One region of the Microcoleus sp. CAWBG640 genome, then DNA from elsewhere that is predicted to be linked to it. Evidence: riboswitches for the same ligand, from Rfam matches in the RefSeq annotation. Region 1 holds a riboswitch; each other region holds the start of a gene.
What was found. A riboswitch is a leader RNA that binds a small molecule or an ion and turns the genes downstream of it on or off. The one in region 1 is predicted to bind cobalamin.

Region 1 (11,375 bases):
CGAGAAAATCAAAATAATACTGCTGTAGCTACATTACAGGTATCAGATTTAAAGATAAAAACGGAACAAAGAGAAGTAAACTACTCTGGCGCAGGGGAGGCTACATTTTCTCGTTATACAGATGGAAGTTGGGCCTTAACAGGATTAGTATTCAGTAATGGAGGGTTGGAAAATATATTCAATACCTTCACTGTCAGTAATTTAAACATAAAAGATGATTAGGTGAAAATAGGCACAAAGCAACGGTAATAGCTTGATGTCGTTCTCAACAACATTAGGCTAGTTATTAGAAATAGTCCTGGACGCAGGGGAGGTCAGAAACCGGGTTTTTTTACGAAAATTCTTCGTCGCAGCCCGCAGATTAGGTGAAAAACCCGGTTTCTTTGGTCTTGATGCGTCCAGGACTGACAAAGCAATGTGACTGAAAAACAATTGTTAGCATAGGAGCAAATATTAATGTCATCAGGTGGTAGCGGTGGTAGCGGTGGAACTGGTAGCGGTGGTAGTCAAACTGGTAGCGGTAGCAGTGGAACTGGTAGCAGTAGTGGCGGTAGTGGCGGTAGTGGCGGACCTACAAGAAGAATAGGGATTGCTATAGTTTTAGGAGGTATTGCAGGCGGTTTAGTTGCGCTTGCAAATATAGCAAATATAGGAACCTGGCTTGTTGGAGGTGAGGTTCTATGTAGGTTTGGTATTTTGAAATGTTCAAATTCACCTCCTGCAGGGCCTACACCTGTCGCTTCAACTCCACCAAGCACAGTTAGCTCTTCCCCTTCACCTGAGCCTATTAAACAAGATCCTATTCCTTCTTCATCACCGATATCCACTTCTTCTCCAGCGCCGGAGACTCCAGTCCCAGTTTCGCCATCGCCATCTCCACCTAAAACACCTGAGACTAATCAAAAACTTGTGGAAGAACCACAAAAATTCGGCGATCCTAATATTGGTCTTTTAAAAGAACGCCGTACTTTTCAAGATAGGCTTACTTCAAAAGACAATCAAAAATACTACTATTTTAGTATAGACAAGCCAAGCAATGTCAGTCTTTACTTGGATAATGTAACTAACGAAGTTGGAATCTGGCTCTATGTTGACACGAATGGTAATAAAGTCATAGATTCGGGAGAACAGATAGATAGTGCTTCGGCTTATAGCAATTCAACCGGAACAATTAGTAAAATGTTAGGAGCAGACAGCTATATTGCTACTGTTCTATTTAAAGGTGGCAATACTAACTACAATTTTCAGATTATTAACAACACAAATGATGCCGTTAAGGTTGGAGAATTGCCCGCGAGTAAAAGCTTTAGTGAGACGGGTTCTTTAAATCGCCAAAATCGCAAAAAATATTACCGATTTACCTTAAAGAGTACCAGTAATGTCAACATTTCCTTAGATCAAGTAACTAATGAAGTTGGAATGTGGCTCTATGTTGATACAAATGGTAATGGAGTTATAGATTCTGGAGAACAGGTGGACAGCGCTTCGGCTTATAGCAATTCAACCGGAACAATTAAAAGAAGCTTAGGTGCTGATGACTATATTGTTGTGGTTCAAGAAAAAGGAGGGAACACAAACTATACTGTGACTATGACTTCTCAATAGTTAATAGGTACGTTTCTATCTGTATATACTCAACTCAAATAAATCATTATGACTAATCCTCAAAACAACTCTAATCTTCCGCCTTGGAAATGGGCTATAATTGGTGCTGGCTCAACATTAGTGTTTGGAGGTTCCGTCACAGCAGGTGATATAGGAGGGAGTTCATCAAGTAATGTTGGAGGAAATGTTTCGCGAAATGACTAACTCAAAATAACACGGTTATCTAAAGATTAATTACATGAGGAGGGAATAATGGAAGAGCAACAAGGTAAAATTCAAGTCGGAGGAAGTGTTGGAGGTTCTGTTACTGCTGGTGATGTTGCAGGTAGTTCATCAAGTCACGTTGGAGGAAATGTTTCATTCGCTATAAATGAGTTACCTTCATCGTCTGAAGCAGATAAACCCGGAATCAAAGAGTTACTTACCCAACTCCAAGCAGCAATTGAAGCCGATCCAAATTTAAGTGAAGTTGACAAAGAGGATGCTTTAAAACAAGTAAAAGAATTAGCTGAAGCTGCTCAAAATCCTAATGATGCAGAAATGAAGAATAAAGCCAAAACAGCAGATAGGATGCTCGGACGAATTATGAAAAGTGTACCACAAGCCACAAAATTCCTAGAATTCTGTAATAATCTACTACCATTGATTACTAAAATATTTGGATTTTAGTAAGCGATGGCCTTTCAGGAAACATCTTAATAATTACGATCGCCCTTATTTCCCCTCCCTTCACCTCAGCATTCTCTGACAGAGGGCGATCGAACATTTCATCCAACCAGATCTTAACTCAATCCAGGAACATCCTCATACAAAGCAGAGATTGGACACTGAAAATTGATACTAGCCAACTCTAAACAGTCCCCCTCGCCGCAGGAAGAAAAAAACCAACGCCCTTCCCCATCCCGACGGTAGCAATCTACATTCATCCGCTGTTGACCGATTACTACATATTCTTGTATAGTTGAGAGCGATCGATAATCCGCAAATTTATCTCCTCTGTCAAACGCCTCAGTTGTTGGAGATAGAACTTCCACAATTAGTGAAGGATAGCAGATAAAATCGCCAACAGAAGTAGTATCTCGTTCATCGCAAGATACAGCTACATCGGGATAATAAAAAGTATTAATTGTCTCAAATCTGACTTTTGTATCGCTCATAAAAACCAGGCAACCACTTCCGCGCAGATGATTTCTCAGCAGAGTTGCCAAATTTAGACAAATCAAAACATGGGGATTACTTGCCCCTCCCATTGCATAGATTTGTCCGTTTCTGTATTCATGTTTTATGGGACTTATTAGTTCACCTTCTAAATATTCTTTAACTGAAACATCAGGATAATTTTGGCTGGCAATCATTAGGTTTTCCTCGACTTTTACAGGCAGAATTTTAAGATTTCATAATCCTTCCGGGATTCTACTTGTTCTCCCAGTCTCGCGTTGGGCGGACTTTGTTTGACAAGACGCGATTTCCAATCGTCCCAAATTGGTGATTTCACCCTCATTCATCAGACTCAGACTCAGATTCAAAATCCACGCGATCGTAAATATCACCCAACCGCATCTCAAACTCCACACAACTCAATCTCAACACCGCATCAGCACCATCATACTCAGACAAAACCCACTTATTATCATCCGTCTTAACAAACTGTTCAACGTGCATCTCATATTGATCGATCAAAACATACTCTCGAAAACTAGGAATCGATCGAAAAAGTTTAAACTTGCCGCCCCTGTCATAATCCTCCGTGGATGGCGATAAAACCTCAGCCACCATCACCGCATTAGTAATCGTATCTTTCCTACCTGCAACAAACTCCAATTTCCCCGCTACCAACATTACATCAGGATAAGTATAAACCCGCTTGGAAGGTATCCACAGACGCAAATCGTTGATAAATACTCGGTACGGTTGTCCTTTCGTAGCAAAATTTAGCGTTCCGCCAAAATTAACAGCTATTTGATTGTGATTCGGTGTTCCGCCTGTCATAGGGATTATCCTGCCATCCTGATATTCACTCCTAAATTCTGCCACCTCTTCCAGCTTTAAATACTCTTCAGGAGAGTAATAAGTCTGTATTTTGTCCTCAACTTTGTCCTCAACTACTTCTTCGCGAATTTCTGTTAATACCGTCATAGTATATCCTTTTGCGATCGTACTTACAATTATATAGGACTTCAGTCCTGAAAAGATGGCAAAATTAACACTAAAGTTTTTATTAATAACTGGCTGTGAATTTATGCTACTAGATATTAAGCGGTTCACCTTACCAACTTAAGTTTTTCCCAAAATGGCGACAAATGCGGTATGATGTGAAGTTGCGATCGGTTCTAGCGGGGAGCAGCCGCTAGAGGAAACGGGGAAAGTTCGGTGCAAGTCCGGCGCTGTCCCGCAACTGTAATGAAACACAGCTTGTTTCTAAAGTCAGAATGCCCGCCGATATCTAACTCACTTTGGAACGCATCTGCGAGGTACGGATGATGAATGGAATTAATAAGACTGTACGCACCAAGCACAGTCTACTTGTTTGCACTGCTTGCGCGAGTGTTTGGAAAAACGGCAAGCGAGAAGGCAAAAGTGGCGGCCAACAATTCTTGGAAGACTTGTCGCAACTGGCAAAGGATTGGGAATTTTCGGATGAATTTGACATTCAAGAAGTTGAGTGCATGAGTGCTTGCAGTCACTCTTGTGCTGTGTCTTTTGCTGCTGCTGGAAAGTACACTTATCTGTTTGGTGACTTACCTCCCAATGAATCGGAAAGCGTCGAGGCTGTACTGGAATGCGCGAGTCAATACTATGCTAAACCCGATGGTTTGTTGCCCTGGTCAGAACGTCCTCAAGCTTTGAAAAAAGGAGTTATAGCTAAAATTCCACCACTGCACAATTAGAGTATTCATCGTTTCCTTGTTCCTCGTTCCCAGGCTCTGCCTGGGAACGCATACCCAGAGGCTCTGCCTCGTATTAAAAGCGCGAGTTATTCGATCGAGGCAGAGCCTCTAGATCGACATTCCCAGGCAGAGCCTAGGAACGAGATATCCCATCACAAAACAACAACTAAATTACTAATGCACAAAATTCCTGTTACAGTCATTACGGGCTTTCTCGGTAGTGGCAAAACCACCGCCATTCGCCACTTATTGCAAAATAATCAAGGCCGCCGCATCGCAGTTATTGTGAATGAATTTGGCGAAGTCGGCATCGACGGCGAACTGTTGCGTGACTGCCAAGTTTGCGATGAAGAAGAAGATGTCAGCAGCAATATTTTAGAACTGACAAATGGCTGTCTTTGCTGCACGGTTCAAGAGGAATTTTTGCCCACAATGCAAGAATTATTGAAGCGTCGCGCACAAATTGATTGTATCTTGATTGAGACTTCTGGACTCGCACTCCCTAAACCCTTAATTCAAGCTTTTCGCTGGCCCGAAATTCGGACCGGTGCTACCGTAGATGGTGTTGTGGCTGTGGTCGATTGCGAAGCCCTTGCTAGTGGTAATTTTGTGGGCGATATTGATGCTTTGATGGCGCAGCGACAGGCTGATGATAGTTTAGATCATGAGACGCCGATCGAGGAATTGTTTGAAGACCAGTTGGCTTGTGCTGATATGGTACTTTTGACTAAGGTCGATCGCGTGGATGTTGAAACTCAGAAAAAAGTCCAAACTTGGTTGCAGCAAGAATTACGTCCTAGTGTGAAAATTGTACCTTGCAAAGGTGGCGAAATTAATCCTGATGTGTTATTGGGATTTAATGCGGCTGTTGAGGATAATTTGGAGTCTCGTCCCAGCCATCACGACACTGAGGAAGAACACGACCATGATGATGATATTACCTCAACTTACTTTATTGCCGATCGCGAATTTGAACCAGAAGCTGTGGTCGAAAAACTGCAATCGTTGATGCAAAGTCAAGAGATTTATCGGATTAAAGGGTTTGTGGCGGTTCCCAAGAAGCCGATGAGGATGGTGTTGCAGGGTGTGGGCTCGCGCATCGAACATTTTTACGATCGCCCTTGGACACCTTCGGAACTTCGCCAAACCAAATTGGTGTTTATCGGTAGAGAACTCGATCGCGATCGCATTGTAGCGATATTGAGCAATTAATCACCCACGCTGACCTCAGAAACCGGGTTTCTTGCTATATTTCTCGTTCCTGTGGGCAAAACTCGCAGAAACCCGGTTTCTAGCCCCATGCCTAATATTTTTATTACTAGCAACAAGTTTCGTGTAAAATATCAATGATACCAATTTTTTATGAGGCTGCATAGAATCTGATCACCCTGGCGCCCCCTTAATAAGGGGGGGACAACATTCTTCTCAAAGTCCCCCTTCTTAAGGGGGATTTAGGGGGATCGAAATATATGCAACTTCACATTAAATTGGTATGACAGGTATCATAAAACAAGTGAGGTAAAATATGGTGACTGCTGCTGCGATCGAATCAGTTCCCGTGACAGTTCTCACAGGCTATCTAGGTGCAGGAAAAACCACCCTACTCAACCGCATTTTAACCCACGAACACGGCAAAAAAGTTGCAGTCATCGTCAACGAATTTGGCGAAGTAGGCATCGACAACCAACTCATTATCGATGCAGACGAAGAAATTTTTGAAATGAACAACGGCTGCATTTGCTGCACAGTCCGAGGCGACTTAATTCGGATTATCGGCAACCTCATGAAGCGGCGGGACAAATTCGACCATCTAGTCATCGAAACCACAGGTTTAGCCGACCCCGCACCTGTAATTCAGACATTCTTCGTAGACGAAGATATGCGCGATAAATTACTGCTAGATGCCGTTGTCACCGTAGTAGATGCCAAGCACATCTGGCAGCACTGGGACTCCGACGAAGCTCAAGAACAAATTGCCTTTGCCGATGTCATTTTGCTGAACAAAACCGATTTAGTCACCCCAGAAGAGTTGGCAGAATTAGAAACGCGGATTCGCAGCATGAATGTAATGGCAAAAATTCATCGCACCCGCAATGCAGAAATAGAAATGTCAGCATTGTTAGGAGTAAAAGCATTTGATTTGAATCGAGCCTTAGAAATTGAACCCGATTTTTTAGGCGAACACGAACACGAACACGACGACACAGTAACTTCCATCGCAATCCAAGAATCCGGCGCGGTTGATGGCAACAAATTTAGCGACTGGATATCCCAATTGTTGCAGACTAAAGGCCCGGATATCTTTCGGACCAAAGGCATTTTAAATATTGCTGGAGAAAACAGGAGATTTGTATTTCAAGGCGTGCATATGCTATTTGATGGTAGACCAGATAGACCATGGAAAGCCAATGAAACTCCGAAAAACGAACTCGTATTCATTGGTCGCAACTTAAATGAAAGTCAATTAAAAGCTGATTTTCGTCAGTGTCTGGTTTAACTGACACCTTGCAGCATTTTAAATCAGCTTTTTAAGCACAGGCTTTCCGGCCTGTTCCACACACACAAAAATTCATCTGTTGTGGAACGGACCAGAAAGCCCGTTATTGAGAATACTGGAACATCTCAGATTAAATAAATATGGGTAACAACAACACAAATAAAAGCGAACTAACCATGCAATTTTACGCCAAAGAAATGCTGTCAGACTACGTAACTGCTGTTACTTGGTCGCCCGATGGCAAAACTCTAGCAGTCAGTTCCGCCGCCGGTGAAATTATGTTAGGGATTCTCGGAAAAATCAATAAATTCTCCTTGCAACCCCTGCAAACAGCAACTGGTCAATCAGTAGATTGCTTGTCTTTTTCTTCAGATAGTCAACTGTTAGCTGCGGGTGGACAAGATGGAAAAGTGCTAATTTGGCAGGTAAATTCTGGGGAATTAATTGCTAGTTTGGATAACAAGCGTGTGTGGGTTGATAAGTTAGCTTGGAGTCCTCACGGTAATCAATTAGCTTTCAGTATGGGTCGTTCAGTTCAAGTTTGGAATGCTGATAAAAATACAGTAGAAGTCACCCTGAATTTTGATTCATCTTCAATCCTCGATTTAGCATGGCATCCTGTTGATAAATATCTGGCAATTAGCGGCTATCAAGGTGTAAAAGTTTGGAACGCGGCAGATTGGAATGATGACCCAGACATCTTATCCGTACCATCCGTAACAGGTGCAATTTCCTGGTCCCCTTCCGGCAAATATCTAGCCTGTGGCAATATGGATAACACCTTAATTGTTAATGAATGGGGTAACTCGGAACCTTGGGTAATGCAGGGTTTTCCCGGCAAAGTTAGACATTTGGCTTGGTCCGATCGAACTAATTCATTGGGCGATCCTTTATTAGCTGCTGCGAGCTCAGAAGGCATTTCTGTGTGGGAAAGACAAGCTGATGAAAGTGTCGGTTGGGAAGCTTGGGGATTAGAAGTACATGAAAAAGTCGTCCAGGCGATCGGCTTTCAACCAAATACATTGTTATTAGCTTCAGCATCGGAAGACGGTCAACTTTGTTTGTGGTACGAAGCACAAGAATTGCTGCAAATTCTGGAGGGTGTCGATGCCGGTTTTTCCTGTCTTTCTTGGCATCCCAAAGGTCAATTCCTCGCAGCAGGTGGCAACAACGGCGAGTTGTTGGTTTGGGAACGAAATTTTTCACCTGCGTTAATCATATCAAATCCGTTGACATCGGAATTATGATTTCTATCTTCTCTTTCTCTGTGTCCTCTGTGTTCTCTGTGGTTTAATCATTCCGATACAACCGGAAACGATATCACCATTCCTTCACCGAACTCGGCGGCAAGCGCAACCTAGGAAATCTGTAAAAAGTATCTCCTTCATCATCCACTTCTAAAATCGCCGAAAAAATCTTAACTTGTGCATCTAAGTATTGCTGTGCAACTTGAGCCTCCACCCTAGCGCTAGCCGCCAATTGAATCAGCGAAATTTGACTATTTTGGTTTTCCAATAACTGATAAAAAGCCTCATCTAAGCGTTTTTTTTGTTTGTTTTCATTCACATTATTAATCAGTAATAAACCTACAAATCCACCCATGCCAATTACTAATAAAAATTCTAATAATGCCATATTTTTGCGCTAATTTCTAATTTCAATAACCCAGACATAAACATCATTTACATCTTATAGCCCGCCGGGGCGGGCTTGGTTTGATAACAAGCGATTTAATGCGCCTTCACTTTTGTGTCAAAGCGATGGCAATCGCCGTCATTGATTAAACTTGAGGTCGCAACAAATTTTCCATTCCTTTAATTACCTTAGCAGATACAATCTTGTCTCCCTGCTTCAGTTGATCCAAAACTTCTTTTCCCTCAATCATGTAACCAAAAACAGTATACCGACCGTCCAACAAATTCAGACCAGCAGGGGTCAGTTCAGGTTCAAACAAGAAAAAGAAAAACTGCGAAGAAGCGCTATCTGGTTCAGCTTCCGCACGAGCCATGGCCACAGTACCATAGGCAGAAAAAGGTAACACAGGTTCGTCGCGATAACGCCCCGCATCTTCTAAAGTAATTCCGTAGATGGGTTCTTTTTCGTCCCTGACGAGGACTTCGAGTGGAATATTCCGGTATTTACCAGTAGCTGGGTCTATAAAACCTACTTCCTTACCTTCGGGGTCTCCTGTTTGTAGCACGTAGGATTCTTCCGATCGAATAAATGGCAAACCATCATAAAAACCTCGATCGACTAAATCTACAAAATTACCAGCAGTCACCGGCGCACTGTAACCATCAACCACAACATTAATTGTCCCCTTCTCGGTTTCTACAGCCACCGTAGCGCGACCCTTCAGTTGAGGCAAAGTAGCATATTCTGAAGGAACTTCAAAGGGAAACTTGGTCACCATCAACTCTTCGATGTCACCAACCGAACGGAGTATTTTGGCTTTCAAGTCAATCACTTTTTCCCTGTCTTTGGCCTCAACAGCCTCAGATAGTTGCGAAACTCCTTCTTTGACTTTTGCCACTAGAGTTTCGGCTTCGGGCTTTTTCGCGTCGGGAATACTCTTTAAAATATCAGACTCGCGAATGCTGAGAATTCTGGAAGCCTTGCTGATATCGCTACTAATTGGACCCCAACGTTTAGAGCGTATGTGGTTGCCGATGTCTTCGAGACTGATTTGCAACTCTCGCACCGTCTGATTGTCAATAGGTAGAGCGTAGCGCAGCAGCGCCCGGCCGTCTGTAATCGCATTGCCCGCAGGCATACTGCTGCTAGGGCGTTTGGCATGGGATACCGAACTGAAGCTGAGGGAAAAAGTGAATAGCAGGAGTGCTAAGACAGTGGTTTTGAGCCAGCGCTTGCACGTATCGATCGAGAAATTAGACCAATGCAACATAACTTTAACTTTTATGGCCTCTATCATCTTCCCACAGCACTGTCCGCCCTCTAAGCTGAAGTGTCTGTTCCTGCGTCTAGGGAGAATCAAGTGACAACTCCCCACAGCGATTAACAGATTAGTCAAGCACTTGCTCCCTTTGAACGGTAAAATAAAATGCCAATTGTTTTTTGATGCCGTCAGCTAGACTGCGGTTTGAAGCTGACAGTAGTTCCCCCGTGCCCTTGGGCGACGGGATTGCCTGCAAAAATTTATATGATTTCCAGTAACGACTTTCGACCAGGTGTTTCAATTGTAGTCAATGACGGCGTGTGGCGGGTAATTGAATTCCTCCACGTCAAGCCAGGAAAAGGCTCGGCTTTCGTGCGGACAAAACTTAAAAATGTCAAAACCGGCAACGTAGTAGAACGAACCTTCCGGGCTGGGGAGACTATGCCTCAAGCCAACCTCGAAAAGAGCGCCATGCAATATACCTATAAAGAGGGCGATCAGTTCGTCTTTATGGATATGGAAACTTACGAGGAAAGTCGCCTCAGTTCTCAGGAAATAGGCGATCGGGTCAAATACCTCAATGAAGGCATGGAAGTTAACATCCTGCGCTGGAACGACCAAATCCTCGAAGTAGAACTGCCCAACTCCGTTGTTTTAGAAGTGACCCAAACCGACCCCGGAGTCAAAGGAGATACTGCCACCGGCGGTAGCAAACCCGCCATGCTCTCCACCGGAGCTCAGATCATGGTGCCTCTATTTATTTCCATTGGAGAACGGATTCGGATCGATACTCGCGAAGACAAGTATCTTGGGCGAGAGACATAAATGGTGCTTTGGGGTTGATGCCAGAAGCCTCAACCCCCTAACTCTGCTTTCGATCGCACGGGTGTCCAATTTTCAATTCCCAATTTTCAATTTTCAATTCTCAATTATCAATTACCCTTGAATCTGCTGTGCAACTAGACTTAAACCAGCTCTGCGAACTGCTAACTGTTTTAGACCAAACCGGCATTTCGGAGCTGACGTTAAAAAGTGGAGAACTTGAACTGACTGTGCGCAAAGGCATTCAAGCCAACGAACCAAGAACCGTCGCTGTTGGTCATCCAGCAGTTACGCCTCTTGCGACCATCGCAGAAACTTTTGCTAGCCCCACCTTAGCGTCACCTCCTGCTGTAGACCAAAATTCAGCAGCAAATATCACTAGCCCAGCACCCTCGGCTCCTGCTCCCGTGCTGGCCTCCGTGCCTGCTCCTGTGGATACCAAATGGGTATCAATTATTTCGCCGATGGTAGGAACTTTTTATCGCGCGGCTGCTCCCGATGAACCACCTTTTGTGGCGCTTGGCGATCGCATCAAGGTGGGCCAGACAGTTTGCATTATTGAAGCGATGAAGCTCATGAATGAAATCGATGCCGATGAGGTATCGGGTCAAGTGATGGAAATCTTAGTTCAAAATGGGGAACCTGTGGAGTACGGTCAAGTTTTGAT
Region 2 (8,866 bases), on a different contig from region 1:
TACTAACGACAATTAATAGGAAATTTTGAATATGGCTAGCCCCACCGCCCCCAGTGGCATTAATCAACCCGATCCGTCTTGGCCCTCACAATCCAAGCAAATGCCACTGCTGGTGCGCAGGTGTGGCGCTTGGGTAGTTGAAATTTCCTTAGTCGCAGCTAGTGCCCTAGTTCCCTTCAGTATCGGGGCCTTGGTGAATCGGGATGCTCAAACAGTACCACTCAACTCCTCAATAGCAGCAGCATCTGAGACAGTTTCCCGTACTTTAGGGATACCTGTGCGCGATCGCAACCCCAGAGTCGCACCCCTGACTAATCTATTCTGGTCCGCGGCACTGATGGCACCAGCGGTTCTGGCAGCTTGGGAACTGTTTTTACTCGCCAGAACCGGTCAAACTCTGCCTAAACGCTGGTTTGGGGTGAAAGTTGTCACAGCATCCGGTACTCCTCCGGGTTTGGTGCGAGTCCTGATTCGGGAAAGTTTGGGACGCTGGGGTGTGCCTCTGGGTGTCGCTTACGGCCTGTGGCGCTTGAGCGGTGCTTTTCCAGATTTGATCATTTTAGGGGGGCTCAGCGGCTTGGGAATGCTGGTAGATGGGGCTTTTGCTTTTCGCCACCAGGGCAAAACAGGACACGATCGCCTCGCGAATACTTTGGTTGTCAATGCTCGATCGAACCAATTATCTATCACTACGGTGAAGAGTGAAGATTGGACAGAGGAAGATGCCCAGATTGCCGCTTTGGTCTTGACTCCCGAAACACAGACCACAGAAAATGACAGTTTGTGGCAATGGATTCGTCAACATCCGGGGGCGACTTTAGTGATTGCCACAATTGGTACTTCGGGATTGATTTTCACTCTGTTTATTGGCACTCAAGTCTACATTCAAAGTCAAGCAAATTTACGAGATTCTCGGCAGCGAAACGACGAAGTATTTTTAGCTTTAGTTAATAAATTATCTCCCAATTCTGGTAACGGGACCGCAGGGCGGCGATCGGCAATTTTAGCCTTGGGAACAGTGGAAGACTCCCGCGCCGTACCGCTGCTAACCGATTTACTAGCTCAAGAAGACAATCGCACTATGCTAGATGCGATCCAGCAAGCTTTAGTCAGTACCGGACCTTCATCTTTGCCTTACTTGCAGCGGTTAAACCAAGCTTTTAGCAACGACCTCGATTCCCTGCGCTACGGCGGTAAGACCCAGGAACGGGAGTTAGCCGCAGTTCGCCAGCGCACAGTACAAAGGGCGATCGGCAAAATTCTCACAGTGTATAGCAGCCAGCTCAACGGCGCAGATTTGAGTCGCACTGATTTAGGGCAAAGTGCGGCCGGTCCTGCTCAATTTACATTAGTATTAGACAAAGTTGACTTGTCTGGAATTAAGCTAAAAAATGCTAGTTTAACCAATGCCAGCTTGCAGGGAACTCGCTTCTATGGCACAGGAGAAGACAGGCGACCAGGTACATTTGACGATTGGATTTCTGACTTGAGCGGAGCCAATTTTGAAGGGGCAAATTTGACCGGAGCATTTTTGAATAGTGCTGTAATGAATCGCACTAGCTTTGTGCGCGCTGTCTTGAACAAAGCTAATTTTTCCAACGGCAATTTGAATTTAGCTAATTTTAGTAGTGCTATTTTAATCGGGGCAAATTTGCAGCAAGCTATCTTAAAAGATGCTAGTTTTACGGGTGCAGATATCGGGAGTGCCAATTTGTCTGGAGCAAATTTATCTGGTGCGCGTTTGGGGAAGGTTAAGGCTCAAGGCGCTCAATTGCCATTGACAAATTTGGAGAAATCAGAATGGCAAGGTGCTAATTTATCTGGTGCAGATTTGAACGGTGCGAACTTGCAAAAAGCTGATTTGAGTTCCACTAAACTCGCAAACGCCAATTTAAAAGATACAAGATTGCAAGATGCTAACTTGCGGAATGCGGACGTGAGTTTGGCTGATTTTAGGGGCGCGAATGTAGCCGGAGCGAATTTTAAAGGTGCGGTGTTTATAGGGAAAGATACTTCCGATCAATTTATTCAAAGTCCTGCGGGTGCTAAATCTGGTAGATTGCAAGGAGTTGATTTTACTGATGCTAAGAATTTAGAGCAAAGTCAAATTGCTTATATTTGTTTGCAGGGTGGCCTTCATCCGAAATGCCCGCAGAAATAACAAAATAGAGTTGTAGGGGCAATCCCCCCGTGGTTGCCCCCGCTTATGCTGGGGTAGGCACAGGGGCACTACCCCTACACATCCTCATGAATGATATCGTTTCCGGCTGCATCGGAATGATTTAACCACAGAGAACGCAGAGAACACAGAGGGAGATAAGAGAGATGAATAATTCCGATGTTACCGGATTTGATATGATTTAGGATTGCTATAAAACCCCAACTTCTTGAAGAAGTCGGGGTTCTAAGAACGAGATTTTGCAATTAATTGAGATTATCAGGATCGACTCCCAACTCTCGCAATCGTTGAGCTAATTGTTCGGAACGTTGAGCTAATTGTTCAGCACGCTGAGCTTCCTGTTGGGCACGCTGTGATTCCTGTTGGGCACGCTGGGATTCCTGTTGGGCACGCTGAGCTTCCTGTTGGGCACGTTGTGATTCCTGTTGGAGACGCTGCGCTGATTGTTTCACTTGTTCTTCAGGTGTCAGATAGCGTGTGCCATCGGCATCATACCAATACAACCACTCTCTTGTCACCCCAGAATAGTTTCCCCTTTCACAACCAATTCCCAGACCTATTTCTGGCATCCAAACAGGGTTTCCTGGCTGTAACTCGTACTTCCCATTGACTAACTTGTGTACTTCCAAATGAGGTTTACGACGGCGGCGGGAAGAATAAATGACGTAATAAAGTACGCCTAAATCTTGATAAATTTCTAATTTTGTGCTGTATTCCTTGCGATAAGTTGGGGAAACAACTTCTAGCACGAAAAGTGGCATGACATTTTCATCCCACAGCACGTAACTGGGACGCAATTCTTCGTCGTAAAACCTTTCTACTCCTAAACTTAAGAAAGCATCTGGGACAATGGCTGGTTCGTCTGGGTGATGATAAATACCCATATCTATGCCAAATAACCAGTCCATCCGTTCTGACCAAAGTATCAGCAAGATTGCTTTTAGTAACCCTGGTATTAGTTCTTGCAGTTCGTTATCCACAGGTGTTTCGTCCGAGTCTGGTAGTTCGTCGGCTGAGGGCAAGTTCCTCGGCAAGTTGTACTTTAACATTGCGGCTTTCCTCAAAACTTACTATGATTATAGCTTTGATTTGTTGGGCGATAATATTTATTGAACGAACCGCGAAGACGCGAAGGACGCGAAGGAAGAAAGGAGAAGAGAAGATGATAGGTTATTTTGACTTGGTTCATCTGAAATAATTTTTGTAAAATATCGGCCCAGATTTGCGCGATCGACTATACTCAATCTAACAAGTCGGTTCTAATGGGGAGCAGCCATTGGAGGTAATGGGGAAAGTTTGGTGGAAGTCCAACGCTGTCCCGCAACTGTAATGAAAGCCCTGTTGCTTTTTGAGTCAGGATGCCCGCCGATGCGTTGGTTTAATTAGTCTCATCTGCGAGGTACTTGATGAAGGCGCGAAGTCGCAAAATTGTCAGTCTGGGATTGATGGCTGGCTTGAGTTGTTATCTGGTTTTGGGTTCGGCGACACCGGCCGCTGCTATGCACATTTCGGAAGGTTTTTTGCCTGTGCAATGGGCTGTTTTTTGGTGGATTGTGGCGTTGCCTTTTTTTGTGGTAGGTTTGCGTGCGATCGCCCGAATTACCAAAGAACACCCGGAACTTAAACTATTATTAGCTTTATCTGGCGCGTTTACTTTTGTGCTTTCTGCTTTGAAGATTCCTTCGGTAACGGGGAGTTGTTCTCACCCAACGGGTACGGGTTTGGGTGCGATTTTGTTTGGTCCTTCGGTGATGGCGGTACTCGGTGCTTTAGTGCTACTTTTTCAGGCGGTTTTGTTGGCTCACGGCGGGCTGACAACGCTGGGAGCTAATATGTTTTCGATGGCGATTGTGGGGCCGTTCGCTGCGTATTTTATCTATCAGTTGCTGATGGGAACTGGTAGGCAACGGGTGGCAATTTTTTGTGCCGCAGCTTTGGCTGATTTGCTGACTTATGTGGTGACTTCGATGCAGTTGGCGTTAGCTTTTCCGGCGGCGAGTGGCGGTTTTTTGGCTTCGTTTATCAAGTTTGCAGGCATCTTTGCAATTACTCAAGTACCCCTGGCTATTAGTGAAGGATTGCTGACTTTATTGGTGTGGAATTGGCTGCATTCTTACGGGCAACCGGAGTTGGAAATTCTAAAACTATTGAAACAGGAGTCTTAAGTGATGAATCAAAAACCGACGAAAAATCAGCAAGCTACTTCGCAACAAAATTGGATGTTGGTAATTGCAGTTGTCGCACTTGCCGTAATTCCCCTAGTTTTTGTACAGGGTGAATATGGCGGCGCTGATGGGGAGGCCCAGAAAGCAATTACGGAAATTCAACCGGATTATAAACCTTGGTTCAATCATTTGTTTGAGCCTGCTAGTGGCGAAATTGCTAGTCTATTATTTGCGACTCAAGCTGCTCTGGGGGCTGGTGCGATCGGATATGCGATCGGGCTTTATAAAGGTCGATCGCAATCTCAGCAATCTGATGATAAATCGCCGCTGGAATGAATCATCAGATTGATAGTCTGGCTTACACTAATCGTTTGCGCGGGTTGCCGCCAACTCACAAATTATCCTTTGCGATCGCCCTTTTGATTCTGTCTCTGGTTTCTGGGGCGATCGTCCAATTGTCGATCGCCTTTTGGTTAGCAGTCTGGATCGTCATCTATGCAGGCATTCCAGGGAAACTTTATCTGCGGTTGCTGTCGCTACCGTTGATGTTTTTACTCACAAGTTTGCCTGCGTTTGTGATTAGTGGAATTCAGTTAAATCAAATCCAGGGAATACACGCGGATATTTGGCAAGGTTGGGGGATTAGCATGGGCAATTTTTATCTGTATGTGAGCAACACTGGATTATACCAAGTGAGCCTGTTATTGCCGCGTACCTTGGCATCCACAAGCTGTATGTATTTCATTTTGTTGACGGTGCCATTTACCGAAACCTTGCAAATTCTCCGACAATTGCGCTTTCCGCCGTTGTTGACAGAATTGCTGTTGTTGATGTATCGGTTTATTTTTAGCTTATGGGCGATCGCGGATGAACTTTGGATCGCCCAAAACTCCCGCTGTGGCTATCGCACTTGGAAACTAGGAATGCGCAGTTTAGGCATTTTAATCGGGCAATTGCTTCAGCGAACTTTGGTAAATTACCGTCAAGTTTCCTTGAGTTTAGCCGCCCGTGGCTTCAATGGAGAACTGCGGGTTTGGCATTCTTACCCTTACAAACCTTCGCAAAGATATACATTTGAAGCGGTGTTTGGTTGCACAGTTTTAACTTTGTTAAGTGTGGTATTTCAAAGTTGAGAAGAAATTAGGAGGCGGCAGTGCTCATTGGTATCAACTTAAGCTGTCAGCCGGCAAAGTCCGTTAGTCATCCCGTGAGTCCGCCAGGGGTTGAAACCCCTGTCTAATAGCGAAAGTCCTCTGAAGAGGACTCAAGAACTCATCAGTCCTCTTCAGAGGACTTTAGCTTTGAGGCAGGGAATTCATTCCCTGCCGGACTATCGGACTAAAGATATGACTTTTATGAACATAATTAATGACTTTAATGAATTGACTTCAAAAGAAACCTGTTGAATAATTGTAGTCAACAGTTATCTTGTGGAAATCCTATGATAAATAAACGAATTCTCAAAAAAATAGTTTTTTCATTAATGGCTTCATTAAGCCTACTGTTAGTCACAGTGACTCATGCAGCCGCCCAACAACTACCGTTCTACTGGGATAACATCAACGTCGCGATCGACGTTCAGACGAACGGAGATATGTTAGTTACCGAAACCCAAAAATATGTATTCACAGCAGCATACAACAATGAACGATACCGCTATATTCCTTTAGATAAGGTCGATGAAATTAAAGATGTCACCGTTGCCGAAAATAATCAAATAATTCCGAGTAGCACGGGGATTGAAAACAATCAACTTTGGATTCGTTGGGAACATGAATTAAAACCGCCAGATACACATACTTTTGTGATCAAATATCGAGTTGTAGGTGGATTGCAGTTAGATGGTGAGAATACTCAAGTTTATTGGAAAGCTATTGCAGCAGGTCGGAAAGCACCGATTAATAGCGGAAAAGTTACGGTGAAATTACCAGATGCTTTGTCAGGTAAAGTTCTCTCGTTTATGAATTTTGGGACGGCCGCAGTTCGTCGTCAAGTAGATCCTAAAACTTTTGAATTTGTGGCAAGTCAGCCTATTCAGCCAGAACAAGAATTAGAAGTGCAGATTGCATTTCCCCAGGCGATTTTGAATATACCTGAAGCTGGTTGGCAACAAGGTGGTAATCAATCTCAATCTGCTTCGCAAGGGGAAGACCACGACGGCAGTTTTGGGGTACTAATCTTTGTGGTGTTTCCCGGCATTGTAGCAACTATCTTCTGCATCCGCAGCTTGTCAATGCTTATAATCTGATATTTTGCTCTGCCTGGTAACGCAGATCAGGAGGCTCTGCCTCCAATTTTCCAGCTCTAAGAGCGAGGCAGAGCCTCTAGACATTGGTTCCCAGGCAGAGCCTGGGAACCAGTAATTTTGTCAATGCTTATAATCTGATATTTTGTGGTGCGAACGATCGCACTCCCGACAAAATCATATTCAAAATATGACTTTTATGAACATTATTCATGACTTTAATGAATTGACCTTCAAAGAAATCTATTGAATACTGATTGTAGTAAACAAATTTCCCGTACCTTTTCGCTTAAAGCAGGTTAAAAACTATGACTAAATCACGTTGGCTTCGCAAACTTTTACCCTTAGCAGTATCTGTAGCAACAACTATTACAGCATTAGGCGCGATCGCACCACCAACGCCCGCACAAGTCAAATCGCCACCTCCCCAACCCCAAGAAGTCCAACCAGCCCAAGCAGAAGGCTTCAGCATCCCGATTTGGATCTATCCGGTAGGCGCAATGTTCCTAGTTTTGATATTTATACCCAAAATTGGTTGGACTTTGGGCTTAATTGCGATCGGCGAACGAGAAGTCGGAATTGTTACTAAGAAATTCTCCAGCAAAAACTTGCCATCCAGTAGATTGATTGCACTCGATGGTGAAGGAGGTTTGCAAGCAGATACCCTTCCTCCCGGCTGGCATTTTGGTTATTTTCCCTGGCAATATAGCGTTCGCAGAGAACCTGTTGTGGTGGTTCCTCAAGATGAAATTGGTTTAATTATTGCCAATGATGGAGCCACCATTCCTTCCGATCGCATTTTAGGCAAAGTCGTCGATTGCGACAATTTTCAAAATGCCCGCAAATTCCTCACCGACGGTGGCGAAAAAGGACGGCAACTAGCAATTATTACAACTGGTACTTATCGGATTAATACGGCTGTATTTGAGGTGATTACCTCAGCCAATGCTGCTGCAAAAGGTATGAAACCATCGGATCTCCACCTATACAAACTTGCTCCCGATCGCGTAGGAATTGCCAACGTGCTCGACGGAGTTCCGATTGATGAAGGTGAAATCGCTGGGCCGATAATTCCCGGTCACGACAACTTCCAAAAAGCGCAATCTTTCATCAAAGGTGGCGGGCGCAGGGGCTTGCAAGAACAGGTGATTTTATCGGGTTCTTGGAACCTGAACCCCTGGTTTGTGCAAGTTGAAGAAGTGAAAATGACCGAAGTGCCGATCGGCTATGTTGGCGTAGTCATTTCCTATGTGGGGGAATCGCACAAAGATGTAAGTGGTGTGGCTTTCACCCACGGCAATCTTGTCAACAAAGGTGATAAAGGTGTGTGGGTAGAACCACTTTACCCTGGCAAACATCCGATTAATACAAAAGTGATGAAAGTAGAACTTGTTCCCACTACCGATGTTGTTTTAAACTTCACATCGCGGTTCAGTGGAGAACACGGATACGACTCAAAATTAAGCGCTCTTAAATTACTTTCTTTTGACGGATTTACCTTTGAGTTGGAAATTTTTCAAATCATTCATGTCGGTACTTTGGATGCACCGAGAGTCATTTCGCGGCAAGGTTCGATGCAAAATCTCATCGACCAAGTGTTGCGTCCAATTGTGGGCAATTACTTTCGGAATTCGGCTCAAGAATACACGATTCTCGACTTTTTGATCGCACGCAGCGAACGCCAAGCAGAGGCGGCAGAACACGTCCGTGAAGCCCTACGTGCCTATGATGTGCAGGCTGTAGACACGCTGATCGGTTTGATTTCGCCACCAGCAGAGTTGATGCAAACATTGACCGATCGCAAAATTGCTCAGGAACAGGAGAAAACCTACGAAGTACAGCGGATTTCAGAGTCGCAGCGTCAAGAATTGGTGCGCGCAACTGCGATCGCAAATATTCAAAATCAGGTGGTGGCGGCGGAACAAGGGGTGAAAATTGCTCAATTGAGTGCAACTGCTGCGATCGAACACGCAAGCGGTGAAGCAGAAGGGATTCGGCTGATGGGACAAGCAAAAGCGGATGCTTATCAAGTTGGTGTCAACGCTCTCGGTACGCAGAGTTACACGCTATTGCAATTGATGCAAGCGGTTTCGGATGGTAGCGTTCGCGTTGTTCCCGATGTCACAGTCAATGGTAATGGCGGTAGTGGGGGTTTGTTGGACGGTTTGATGGCAATGTTGCTGCGGAATGAAACCAGTAAAAATGGAGATAATGGAGCACAATCACCTGTAATTAATGTCAAGAAATCTAAGTCTGTTGTTGTTGAACCTGTGGCAG
Region 3 (11,375 bases), on a different contig from region 1:
AATCTATCAGCAAGAAAAACTGGTAATGGTGACACCGACAAGCTTTGCTAATAATCTCTCTGGATTTGGCAGTTACATCTTTCGGACAGTGCCAAATATTAGCATCATGGCGGCTCCCTTAGCAGAATATGCAGTCAAAACAGGCAAAACTAATATTGCCATTTGTTATGACTCCCAAGCACCGGATAACATATCATTTAAAGATGAATTTGTAGCTGCTCTAACTGCTGCTGGAGGCAAATTAGTTCCGACTGTTTGCGACTTTTCAGTCCCTTCTTTTAATCCCGAAAGTGCGATCGCCGATGCAGTCAGCAAAGGCGCACAAGGATTGATGTTAGCACCCCACATCGATCGCATCGATCGCGCAATTTTTCTGGCTCGCGTAAATCAAGGCAAATTGCCACTCTACGGCAGCACGACAATGTACACCTTTCAAACGTTAAAAGATGGACAAAAGAGCGTTGACGGGCTTGTTTTGCCTGTTCCCTGGCATCCTGAAACTAATCCCGGTAGCACTTTTCCAAAGAATGCCACTCAGTTGTGGGGAGGAGTGGTAAATTGGCGCACCGCAACCAGTTTTGATGCGACTCAAGCTGTCATCGCGGGATTACGGAAAAGCACTACGCGGGAAGGGTTACAACAAGCACTGAAAAGTACGAGTTTTACGACACCGGGAGCTAGCGAGGATGTGAAGTTTTTGCCAACCGGCGATCGGGCGGGGAAGCCAATTTTAGTGCAAGTTAAACTTGGAGGAAGCTCTGGCTATAACTTTGTCCCGTTGCGGTAAGTTTGCTTTTGTGCGATCGGATTCATTCTTTGTGGAACAGGCATCTTGCTTGTTTTTTAGCGATTTCTAAGATAAACTGAAATGAGTAGATTAAAGGAGAGCCTTGTATATGATCGCGCAAGTTGAAACCAAAACCTACACGGCCCAGGAATATCTAGAAGCTGAAGTCAATTCTGTGGATCGACATGAATTTATCAATGGGGAGATTATTCTGATGGCTGGCGGCACACCGGATCACAATGAAATTGCCCTTAATTTAGGTGGGGCGCTGAAACTGGCGTTAAAAGGGAAACCATATCGGACTTTTAGTTCGGATCAACGGCTTTGGGTTCCCCAACTTAATAATTACACTTACCCGGATTTGATAGTGGCGGCGAAACCGATCGAACTCCAATCTGGACGGACTGATACAATTACCAATCCTCTACTGATTGCTGAGGTGCTATCTAAAGGTACTAGAGCTTACGATCGAGATGATAAGTTTGCAGCCTATCGCAGTATTCCCAGTTTTCAGGAGTATTTATTAATCGACCAATATCGGCTACAGGTTGAACAATACTCGAAAACTGATGCGAATAAGTGGATTTTCTCGGAATATGGTGTTATTGGCGATCGGCTGATGTTAAGCTCTATTTCTGTGGAGGTTTCACTGGCAGATTTGTATGAAAATATTGAGTTTAGTGAATAGTTTCCTCTCCATCGATCGGCGGTTGAAACCGCTGCTAAACAAACAATGTCCGCCTCCGCGGACTAAGAAATAAACATAATTAATTCCTGCTTTATTCGCTAAGGGTTTGGGAATTCCGAGCTTTAACTAATAAACCATGTTTGGGAGCAAAAATCATCGCCAATACAAACATCAGCGTTTGTAGCACCACAATACATCCGCCTGTGGAACCATCAATATAGTAGCTGATATAAGTTCCCATGACGCTAGAAAAGACACCAGTGGCGATCGCAATTAACGTCATATGGTCAAAATTATCACTCAATAAATACGCCGTCGCCCCCGGAGTCACCAACATTGCTACCACTAAAATAATCCCCACAGTCTGAAGTCCCGCCACCGCAGTCAGGGATAGCAAAGACAGCAACACGTAATACAGAAAAGTGATATTTAAACCGATCGATCGCGCGTGAGTAGAGTCAAAACAAAACAAAATTAAATCTTTGCGTAAAATTGCCAAAGTTACTAAAGTGATGACACTAATAATTACAGTCTGAGTAATATCAGCATCCGAAATACCCAAAACATTGCCAAACAAAATATGAGTTAAATCTATCGAACTTCTGACTTTAGAAATTAAAACCAAACCAAAGGCAAAAAATCCCGTAAACACTAAACCGATTACCGTATCTTCTTTAACGCGAGTTTGGGCTTTGATAAAGCCGATCGCCATTACCGAACCCACCCCAAACAAAAAAGCCCCCACCGCCAAAGGAATATTCAACACATAAGCAATCACAACTCCCGGCATCACCGCATGAGAAACCGCATCGCCCATCAAAGCCCATCCTTTCAAAGTCATGTAGCAAGAAAGCGCCGAACAAACCAGCCCTACTAAAGCGCTGACTAAAATCGCCTTCACCATGAATTCATACTGCAAAGGTGCTGCAAACCACTGAATTAAATCCATTATTGTTCCTCCCGATTCACTTGAGTTAACCGATTTTTAGCAGACGAAAAACTCCCCACACCACCCCCAAAAGTGCGAGAAATATTTTCCTCTGTAAACACTTCAGAGGTGTTACCATAGGCGAGAATGCTGCGATTAATTAATACTACTTGGTCGCAAAATGTGGTAATGGATTCTAAATCGTGAGTTGAAACAAGAATTGTATGTCCTGTTTGACGCAGTTCCATCAACAGGTTAATCATCATCTTCTCAGTTTTGATATCGACTCCGGCAAAGGGTTCATCCAGCAGCAAAACCGTACCCTGTTGCGCTAAAGCCCGCGCAAAAAAGGTGCGTTTTTTTTGTCCGCCGGATAACTCTCCGATTTGCCGATCGCGCATATCCCACATTTCCACCCTTTCCAAACTTTCTCGCACGGCTTGTTTGTCGATCGCCCCAGGAATCCGCAGCAGATTCATATACCCATAGCGTCCCATCATCACCACATCATAAACATTCACCGGAAAATTCCAATCTACCTCTTCCGACTGAGGCACATAGGCAACCAGATTGCGTTTTTGCACTTGACTAATCGGCAACCCATTAATTAAAATTCGTCCGGTATTTGGGTGGACAAACCCCATAATTGCCTTAAACAGAGTCGATTTTCCCGCGCCATTCATCCCCACCAAACCGCAAATCGTCCCTGCTTTAAGTTGCAGCGAGGCGCTGTGCAAAGCTACTTTGCCGTGATAGGCAACTGTCACATTCTCAATATCAATGCCGATCTCATTCATCTGATTTTCTCCTTATTATCAATTCCCCATTCCCCATTACCTATTCCCCTGTAACCCTTTTATCAGAGTATTGATGTTGTATTCAAGTAACTTAAGATAGGTTGATGCGGGCCCGTCGGGTGGAGATAGGGAATCGACATAAAACACCCCGGCAAATTTTGCGCCTGTTTCCTTTGCTACCTGAAGCTGTGCTTTGTTGTTGACGGTACTCTCGCAAAATACAGCCGGTATTTGGTTAGCTTTGACTGTATTAATCACCCGTTCAACTTGTTTCGGTGTGGCTTGTTGTTCAGCGTTAACTGGCCACAGGTAAACTTCTTTTAAGCCGTAATCGCGGGCGATGTAGGAAAAAGCTCCTTCGCAGCTTACTATGTAGCGTTTGTCTGGGGGAATAGCTGAAATAGCTTGTTTGAGTTTGGCATCGATCGCCTTTATTTGCTGGCTGTATTTTGCCGCATTCGCGTTATAGCTTGCAGCGTTAGCCGGATCGAGATTTCCTAATGTCTTGCGAATGTTTTCGACGTAAATTACAGCATTTTTAGGAGACATCCAAGCGTGGGGATTAGGTTTGCCACGATAGGCATCTTCTGCAATATTTACTGGTGAGACTCCCTCACTTAGAGTAATGTGAGAAACTTTAGGGAGACTGTTGTAAAATCGGGTTGCCCAACGCTCTAAGTTGAGGCCGTTTTCTAAAATCAAATTAGCATTTTGTCCGCGTTTTAAGTCGCTGGGTGTAACTTCATAGCCGTGAATTTCCGCCCCAGGCTTGGTGATGGATTGGACGATCGCCTTATCCCCCGCAACGTTCTGAGCCATGTCTGCCAGGACGGTAAAGGTGGTAAGAATGACTTTTTTATCTTTTTTGGTAGAATCGCTAGCAGTGGCGCTAGAATCGCCATTCTGCTTGGTTTGAGGCTCTGTTGTCGGACTGCTGCACCCGCTGAGCCAAACTCCTAGTAATAGCCCGAATATACCAATTTGATAGGTTTTACGGCAGAGCGCCTGATGATTCATTGTGGTTTTTTATAATTCTTTCATTGTTTTAATTTAGCATAAAACCAGTAAAAATGAAAAGATTATGAAAATGAGGAGATATTGGCGATCGGGCTATGCCTACAGCAAGATGTGATAGTGTAGTGACATACAATATTAGAAGCGTGTAGTTGTTTGGAGTATTAGACTTGGTTGCGTCAAAAGACTATGAAAGGATGATTCAATCGCTCCAATGGGATGGCTTACGAACTCTATGGGACAATATCGAGAATCGTAGCACCCCAGGATGGGACGCGGGCCAAGCCTTTGAGTACCTAGTTTTACGAGCATTTCAACTTGATGGCGCAGAGGTAAAATGGCCTTATAGCGTGGAACTCTTTGGGGAAAAAGTCGAACAAATTGATGGTGTGGTCTATTCATCTGGACTGTCTTGTTTGGTTGAAAGCAAAGACTTTCGAGACAAAACAAACGTTGATATTGCTCCTATTGCTAAACTTCGCAATCAACTTTTACGTCGTCCCGCAGCCACTGTTGGATTAGTGTTCAGCCGAACTGAATTCACAGAACCGGCTCGGTATCTTTCATACTTTTCACTACCGCAAACAATCCTATTATGGAGTGGAGAAGAAATAAAATATGCCTTGGACAATGAAACAATCTGTGAATTATTAACTTTAAAATACCGTGTATGTGTAGAACACGGATTGCCTGATTACGACGTTAGAGAGCGAGATATCCCATGATTACTTACATTGTTTGTGAAGGAAATTTCGATGCACAATTACTTAAAATTGTGATCCCAAGAAAATTACTCAATGATGTGGAAGTTGTTACTGCTGGTGGAGGATATGCTATCAAATCACTTGCTCGTTCTTTAGTTGTGCGTCGGCAAGTACCAGTTGTGATTGTAGTTGATTCGGATTCAGTAGTGCCAGAGTTAGTTCAACAACGCCTCAAAGATATTGAGGAAATAGTTGGAGGCGTAGCAGCTAATACACCTGTCAAAGTAATTATGGCTGTTCCTGAAATCGAAACTATCTTTTTTCAAGATGCCACTATTCTTTCGCGGTTGCTAGGATATATTCCTCCTAAAAATATACTTGACATGGCAGTTTATCAACCTAAAAAAGCTTTAGAACAATTGCTTTCTCAATCAGAAATAATTCACAATCCCTCAGAAATTATCTATCGATTGACTAATAAAGATATTGAGATTCTACAATTGTCTTCAGTTATGCAAGAGATCGTTCATTTTCTTCGATCTGTACGTGAAACAGCAAATGCTGTATGAAGCCCGCCTGCTGAATTTTTAAGAGCTATTTTTGTCAAATATCCAAAATAGTGGTAATATTCCCGTATATCGATCGGCTCTGATGACAAACACACATCAGACGTAAGGGGGAAAGTTCGGTGCGAATCCGGCGCTGTCCCGCAACTGTAATGAGATTATTGCATCTCTGAGTCAGGATGCCCGCCGATTTGTTGACAATCATGTTTTTCATCTGCGAGGTATGGATGATGCTTAGTTTAGTATTTTTAAAATTAATCGGCTGTTGTGTTCCCTTGGACGATCGACAAAAACGCAATTTTGAGTTAAAACTGCTTGGCGTCGGCGCAACGGGAAACTAAAAGAAATGCGAATCGAAGATAGTGTTTGGCAGGGTAGTTTTGGCTACTGGCAAAACTTGTTTATTCATCAGAATATTTTGTCGATCGGATATACTGCATGGAATGGCTTTTGGCACCTAGGACGAGGCATTGTTGTCTGCCAAATAGATACTCACATTAATGGTTCGATCAATTGGAGTGTGGATAATGTACAGTATGATTTGCAGTTTATTTCTCAATCGCACGCAACCACTTATTTGCAACAATTAGAACTAGAGGAAGACACTGTTTCAAATCTGCTGGGAGTTATTGATAACTACAAACCTGAAAAAGCAATTATTTTTATACTGCTTGCCAATGGTCAGATTGATATCAATTTGTTGCAAAACTTGGCAATTTCGCCGGTTGAGTGCTATGAACAAGTATGCAACCGCTGGGAAGAATTTCAACCCTGCCCGAAATCCTAAAACTTACTAAATTTCCCCAATGTCCCAGCCAAAATCCATCGAAATTTCCAACGTAACTCGCTACCAAAATGCAGCGCTTAATTACTATTTGGGCTTGACAGAATCCCCCTATCTTCACTATGGCTATTGGGAAACCCTACCTGTGCCGGCGGATGAACTAACACTCGCGCGATTACGTATCGCTCAGCAAGCTTATACTGTAAAACTGTTGGATTTCATTCCCCAAGGCACTCATAGCATCCTGGATGTGGGCTGTGGGATTGGCGGAAATGCGGCTTATTTGCTCGATCGCGGTTTTGCAGTCGAAGGACTCGCACCCGATCCATTTCAACAACAGCGCTTTCTCAAGTGTACAGGCGATCGCACCATCTTCCACCTCACAACCTTTGAAAACTTCCAAGCAACCACATCCTACGATCTAATCCTCTTTAGCGAAAGTAGCCAATATATGTCTGCCGTTGATATTGCTAACGGCGCCGCCAAAATCCTCAATCCTGGTGGCTACGTCTTGCTTGCCGATATGCTGCGCTCTGATGCTAATTATAAAGAGGGAATGTTCTCTAATTGTCATGTTGTTACAGAACTTCATGGAGCCTTAAAACAGGCTGGATTTAGTTTAGTAAAAACCGAGGATATTTCCGCCCATATTTTGCCCACCATCGATTTGTATGTCGATACTTTCCGCAGGTATGGACTAAACACGATGATTTATGTTGCAGACTTAATTGCGATCGCAGTTCCGCCCATACACAAACTCTTGCGCTGGATATTTCGTCGCTGGTTCAAAAAATTGGTGGTTGAAGGGTTGGAAGCAGGCAAACTTTTTGACCAGCATTTGTGTTATGAAATCCAACTTTGGCAGTTATCAAAATCCGATGAACGCTGACACAAACATTAGGTAAAGTCGCAATTGGGAATTGAGAACTGGTAATCATATCAAATCCGTTGACATCAGAATTATTATTTCTCTCTTCTCTTTCTCTGTGTCCTCTGTGTCCTCTGTGGTTTAATCATTCTAATCATTCCGATACAACCGGAATTGGTAATCAGCCATGGGAGGGAGAGCCTCCGGGTATTTAATCCTAGACGGACCATGGAAGACTAATACTAAGGAAAACTCCCCCCCATCGCCTCGATCGCTAAGGTCTCCCCTCCCCCAAAGCCAGCATTAGCGGGGGTTTTTCCCCTTGACTTGAGCTAACTAAATCGAAGTATCGATTTTATTCATACAATCTATGCAAACAATGATTTGATTGTCAATTACCAAAGAGTTAAGGTTAATTCATGAGGTAACAGATTGATTTTCATAAAATTGTGTTGTCTATATTTGGCAGTACAAAATAGTAATATTTGCCAATATAGCCTGTAAATTTTGTGAAATTTAACACTACTTAGGTGTTGGCTATGTCTACTTATAAAAAAGTGCAAAAATCCCAACTATCGAGATTTTTTGGGATTGACCTTCGAGCTTTACCCGCCAAAAAACCGCAAGGGCAATGGCTCTTTTCAGCTATGAATCAAATTGGACAGTTTTTGCTAGTCGCCGCTGTGGGCGGGCCTAAACTGAGAATTTGGCAGACTGCCGATCGCGATGGTAATAGTTGGTGGCACGGTTTCGATCCCTTGACTGGTCGCTCTACGTGGGCCGCGACGGATGATGAAATGCGCGCTTGGATCGATCGGCATTATTACCAATAAACCTTTCCCATAATTATTGCTTTTGATTTTCGGATTTTTTGGTTGGTGACAATTTAATTTCACAGGAGATAGTATGCTTCAAACAGCTTCCGAGTTAGTAGCACCAAATCGCATTATCCTGATGAAAAACGAGGTATACAGAGTGCCTCAAACTCATCGAGAAGTTCAAGTATTGTCAGGAATTGCCTGGATCACACTTGACACAAAAGATATCATCTTGCATAGTTCAGAACAAGCATCACTTCCATTCAGTAAAAACCCAGTTCTGATTTCCGCACTCAACAATATACCACTGATTATGGCTATTTGGTGAGAGAAGGAATTTTCCATAAGCAAGCTCAGAAGATATTAGCTGATAACAAATGTGCCAGTAAGCCAAAATAGCTCTATCTTGAAAGTTAGATAATTTGGCTTTTGGAGGACTTGTTCGGTGTACAGCCGCTCTTACCACTTCAGCTATGTCGCAGCTATAACTCTTGTCCTATCGCCTGCGCTGACAGTCTTAGGTCTCTCAGAGGCTCTGGCATCTGCTCCAATAATAAATCCTAGGCGCTTCCCAGGGACCGATCGCGCCCAAGCAACAAACCCCAAAACACAAGCAGACACACTCCTGGAAAAAGGCATAAAGGATCACCGCCAAGGTTTGTTTCGGGAAGCAATCCAAGCTTTTGAACAAGCTTTGGCAATTCGCCAGCAATTAGGTGACAAACCGGGGATAGGAGAAACCCTCAACAATTTGGGGGAAGTTTACGGCGAAATCGGTTTGCTTCCCAAAGCTTTAGCAGTTTTGCAGCAAGCTTTAGTCATTAACCGAGACATCGGGGCTAGGAGTAGCACGGCGCGAACCCTCAATCTCATGGGTTTTATCAACCGGGTTGCCGACAATTTTTCCGAAGCGATGAAACTGCATCAAGAAGCTTTGGAATTAGCTAAAACGGCTGAGGATGAAATTGAAATTGGAGAATCTTTTCACAATATTGGGGCTGTGTATGGAGAACAGGGAAATTATGCCAAGGCGATCGAATTTTACCAGCAAGCCCGAACCATTCGCACCGCTAAGGGCGATCGACGAGATTTAGGGCGTACCCTCAATAACATGGGTGGAGTCTATTACAACATCGGCGACTTCAACAGAGCGATGGAATTTTACCAGCAAGCTTTGGCAATTCGCCGCGAAATAGCAGATAGGGCGGGGGTCGGTCGCTTGCTCAATAACATGGCACTTACTTCTCGCAAACTTGGTAAAGATAGTCAAGCCCTGATCTATTTTCAGCAAGCAATGATTATGCTAGAAGCAATCGGTGACAAGACAAGTGTGGGACGTTTGCTAAATAATATGGGTGCGATTTATGAAGGTCAAGGTCAGTATGCTAAAGCTTTGGAATCCTACGAACGAGCTTTGAAAAATGCCCGCGAGGGTGGAGACAAAGCAGGAGAAACTACAGCGATGGAGGGGATTAAACGATTGTCTTCTGGTCAGCTTGTGCCACAATAGATAGGGAGCATACCCCCGATTTGGTAAGTAAGAGCGAAGCATGACCGCAGACAATTTATTAGTGATAACCAGAGATTTACAGCGGTCATGCTTCGCCCCTACGAATATATTTGCAAAGTTAATATTGCGTCATTCGGGCGAGAAAATGAGGCTAATTTCGATCTACCCTTTTCCGTTTTCGACCTGGGAACCGTGCAAAGCAAAAATCGGAGTTAGAGCCGATTTGCCCTTGAGAGCAACAGCTCCCAAAGCCTCGCAATTGAATTCTAAGCCGATCGCCTCAAACACCCTTTCCCCAATCAAAATTTCGTTTTCCCCAGCCTTGCTCATCAATCTAGCCGCCGTATTCACCGTATCTCCCAAAACATTAAACTCCCTGCGACCACGGGGTTCGCCAACCTCAGCAGCAAACACAGGCCCCTGGTACAGCCCTATTTGACAGCTTACTTTGACTGGTTGAGAGCCGATAATTGGCGGATGCAAAGTGGTGATAATCTCTCGAATCGCCAAAGCGGCGCTAGCGGCGCGACACGCATCATCCCGATGAGCGTCGGGCACCCCAAAATAGATCAGCATATCGGAACCGTTCAAGTGCGCGGTTACTTTTTGCAACACGCCTCCTTTTGCTGATACTACGGCATCGATCGACGCAAAAACCCTCGAACAACCGAGAATCAGAGCTACTTCTTCCTCCGGTGAAGCTTTGTCGATGGACTCTGGTAAGCCGACTAAATTGACAAACATCACCGTTGGTTCGGGAAAATCTGGGGGAATTTTTCGCCGGTTAGCATTTTCTACCAGTAGTCTCAGAATCGGCTTGGGGATATAGCTAGCAAGGGGTTCAACCCGGTTGAGAGCTTCCTGGATTTCGCTCACTAGGCCCGAAATGCTGCGATCGAGCAATACCGAACTCGGCATCCGTCGTCGAGTCAGAGTAATATCATATTCTCCCAGTAGATCCTCCGTCAGATCGTCCACCACCAAAAAATAACCCGCTGCTCCTGGTTCAAACCGAAATTGCTCTGCCAAACACAAACTCGAAGTAGTCGTCAAACACACCCTTCCCACAGTTCCAGAACCCTCAGCTTGCTTGGCTTGCTGGACTGAATGACCAAGCAGCACATGAGCCATCCGCAGTGGCGTACCAATGTCCGCACTAATGTAACGGCCGCAGTGGATACCCACTCGCATCCTCAAAGACAAAACACCCCGTGGGGTTTCAATACGCGCAAATTTAGCCATTGCTCGCTGCATTCGCAAACCAGCACGGACGGCCCTAGCTGTATCCTCTTGGTGAATGCCGGCCAGGAATTGCACTAACATCGCATCTCCGGTAAACTCCAGCAAATCCCCCCCGGACTTACTCACAATTTCGATCATCGAGGCAAAATAGTCGTTAATCACCCCCAGCAAGGTTTCAGCTCCCTGGCGTCCCAGGGCCGCATTTGCTTCCAATAAGGATGTAAACCCGGCTAAATCCGTGAACAGTAGCGTCCCTTCTTGCCATTGGTAGCTCACTTCCCCTGGATTGGGAGGAGATTCCGACACCTGTTTGGGCACGTAGTCGTGAATTATGTATCGGAGAGTACGTAGATGCTCGAAGACTCCTATTAGTGTCGCTGGCGACGAATCTACCCAGGCGGAGGTGTACAGTGAGGCTGGGAGCAGCCCTCGTAGTCGCAGTTCGATCTCTGCCAAAGGAGGATTGTAGGTTAATTTATTAATTTCCACCTAGTCTATTGTTAAAAAATAAGGTAAGTTCGATCGATCTAGTGGCGACACCAATAGCTAGACCTATACCATTATGATCAGTTTCCAGTGATAGAATACCAGTCCAGCCCAGAACCAATGAGAGAAACTTCCGATAGTTTCAGGTTACTTGCTCCCGATTTGATCCGAGTAGCTCGATCG

Region 2: another riboswitch for cobalamin. It lies ahead of AAFP11_RS18020 (energy-coupling factor ABC transporter permease); the one in region 1 lies ahead of AAFP11_RS07410 (DUF1636 domain-containing protein).
Region 3: another riboswitch for cobalamin. It lies ahead of AAFP11_RS17955 (hypothetical protein); the one in region 1 lies ahead of AAFP11_RS07410 (DUF1636 domain-containing protein).

What each region holds. Positions count from the first base shown of each region.
Region 1 is NZ_JAHRFC010000009.1:123,565-134,939, reverse strand. Features, by position in the region: gene AAFP11_RS07440 (hypothetical protein) at 1-222, shown strand, start outside; gene AAFP11_RS07435 (hypothetical protein) at 457-1,605, shown strand; gene AAFP11_RS07430 (hypothetical protein) at 1,654-1,809, shown strand; gene AAFP11_RS07425 (hypothetical protein) at 1,858-2,274, shown strand; gene AAFP11_RS07420 (Uma2 family endonuclease) at 2,388-2,960, opposite strand; gene AAFP11_RS07415 (Uma2 family endonuclease) at 3,103-3,741, opposite strand; cobalamin riboswitch at 3,914-4,061, shown strand; gene AAFP11_RS07410 (DUF1636 domain-containing protein) at 4,083-4,493, shown strand; gene cobW (cobalamin biosynthesis protein CobW) at 4,671-5,705, shown strand; gene AAFP11_RS07400 (GTP-binding protein) at 6,019-6,990, shown strand; gene AAFP11_RS07395 (WD40 repeat domain-containing protein) at 7,131-8,237, shown strand; gene AAFP11_RS07390 (hypothetical protein) at 8,311-8,625, opposite strand; gene AAFP11_RS07385 (peptidylprolyl isomerase) at 8,771-9,895, opposite strand; gene efp (elongation factor P) at 10,151-10,711, shown strand; gene accB (acetyl-CoA carboxylase biotin carboxyl carrier protein) at 10,840-11,375, shown strand, end outside.
Region 2 is NZ_JAHRFC010000035.1:52,555-61,420, reverse strand. Features, by position in the region: gene AAFP11_RS18035 (hypothetical protein) at 1-16, shown strand, start outside; gene AAFP11_RS18030 (pentapeptide repeat-containing protein) at 32-2,161, shown strand; gene AAFP11_RS18025 (Uma2 family endonuclease) at 2,425-3,228, opposite strand; cobalamin riboswitch at 3,417-3,564, shown strand; gene AAFP11_RS18020 (energy-coupling factor ABC transporter permease) at 3,586-4,344, shown strand; gene AAFP11_RS18015 (energy-coupling factor ABC transporter substrate-binding protein) at 4,348-4,680, shown strand; gene cbiQ (cobalt ECF transporter T component CbiQ) at 4,677-5,477, shown strand; gene AAFP11_RS18005 (DUF2207 domain-containing protein) at 5,786-6,592, shown strand; gene AAFP11_RS18000 (SPFH domain-containing protein) at 6,898-8,866, shown strand, end outside.
Region 3 is NZ_JAHRFC010000035.1:39,867-51,241, reverse strand. Features, by position in the region: gene AAFP11_RS17990 (ABC transporter substrate-binding protein) at 1-787, shown strand, start outside; gene AAFP11_RS17985 (Uma2 family endonuclease) at 897-1,475, shown strand; gene AAFP11_RS17980 (metal ABC transporter permease) at 1,567-2,424, opposite strand; gene AAFP11_RS17975 (metal ABC transporter ATP-binding protein) at 2,424-3,200, opposite strand; gene AAFP11_RS17970 (metal ABC transporter substrate-binding protein) at 3,237-4,217, opposite strand; gene AAFP11_RS17965 (restriction endonuclease) at 4,412-4,939, shown strand; gene AAFP11_RS17960 (hypothetical protein) at 4,936-5,487, shown strand; cobalamin riboswitch at 5,545-5,690, shown strand; gene AAFP11_RS17955 (hypothetical protein) at 5,831-6,271, shown strand; gene AAFP11_RS17950 (methyltransferase domain-containing protein) at 6,291-7,157, shown strand; gene AAFP11_RS17945 (hypothetical protein) at 7,676-7,969, shown strand; gene AAFP11_RS17940 (hypothetical protein) at 8,043-8,282, shown strand; gene AAFP11_RS17935 (tetratricopeptide repeat protein) at 8,400-9,464, shown strand; gene AAFP11_RS17930 (adenylate/guanylate cyclase domain-containing protein) at 9,627-11,195, opposite strand; gene AAFP11_RS17925 (hypothetical protein) at 11,313-11,375, shown strand, end outside.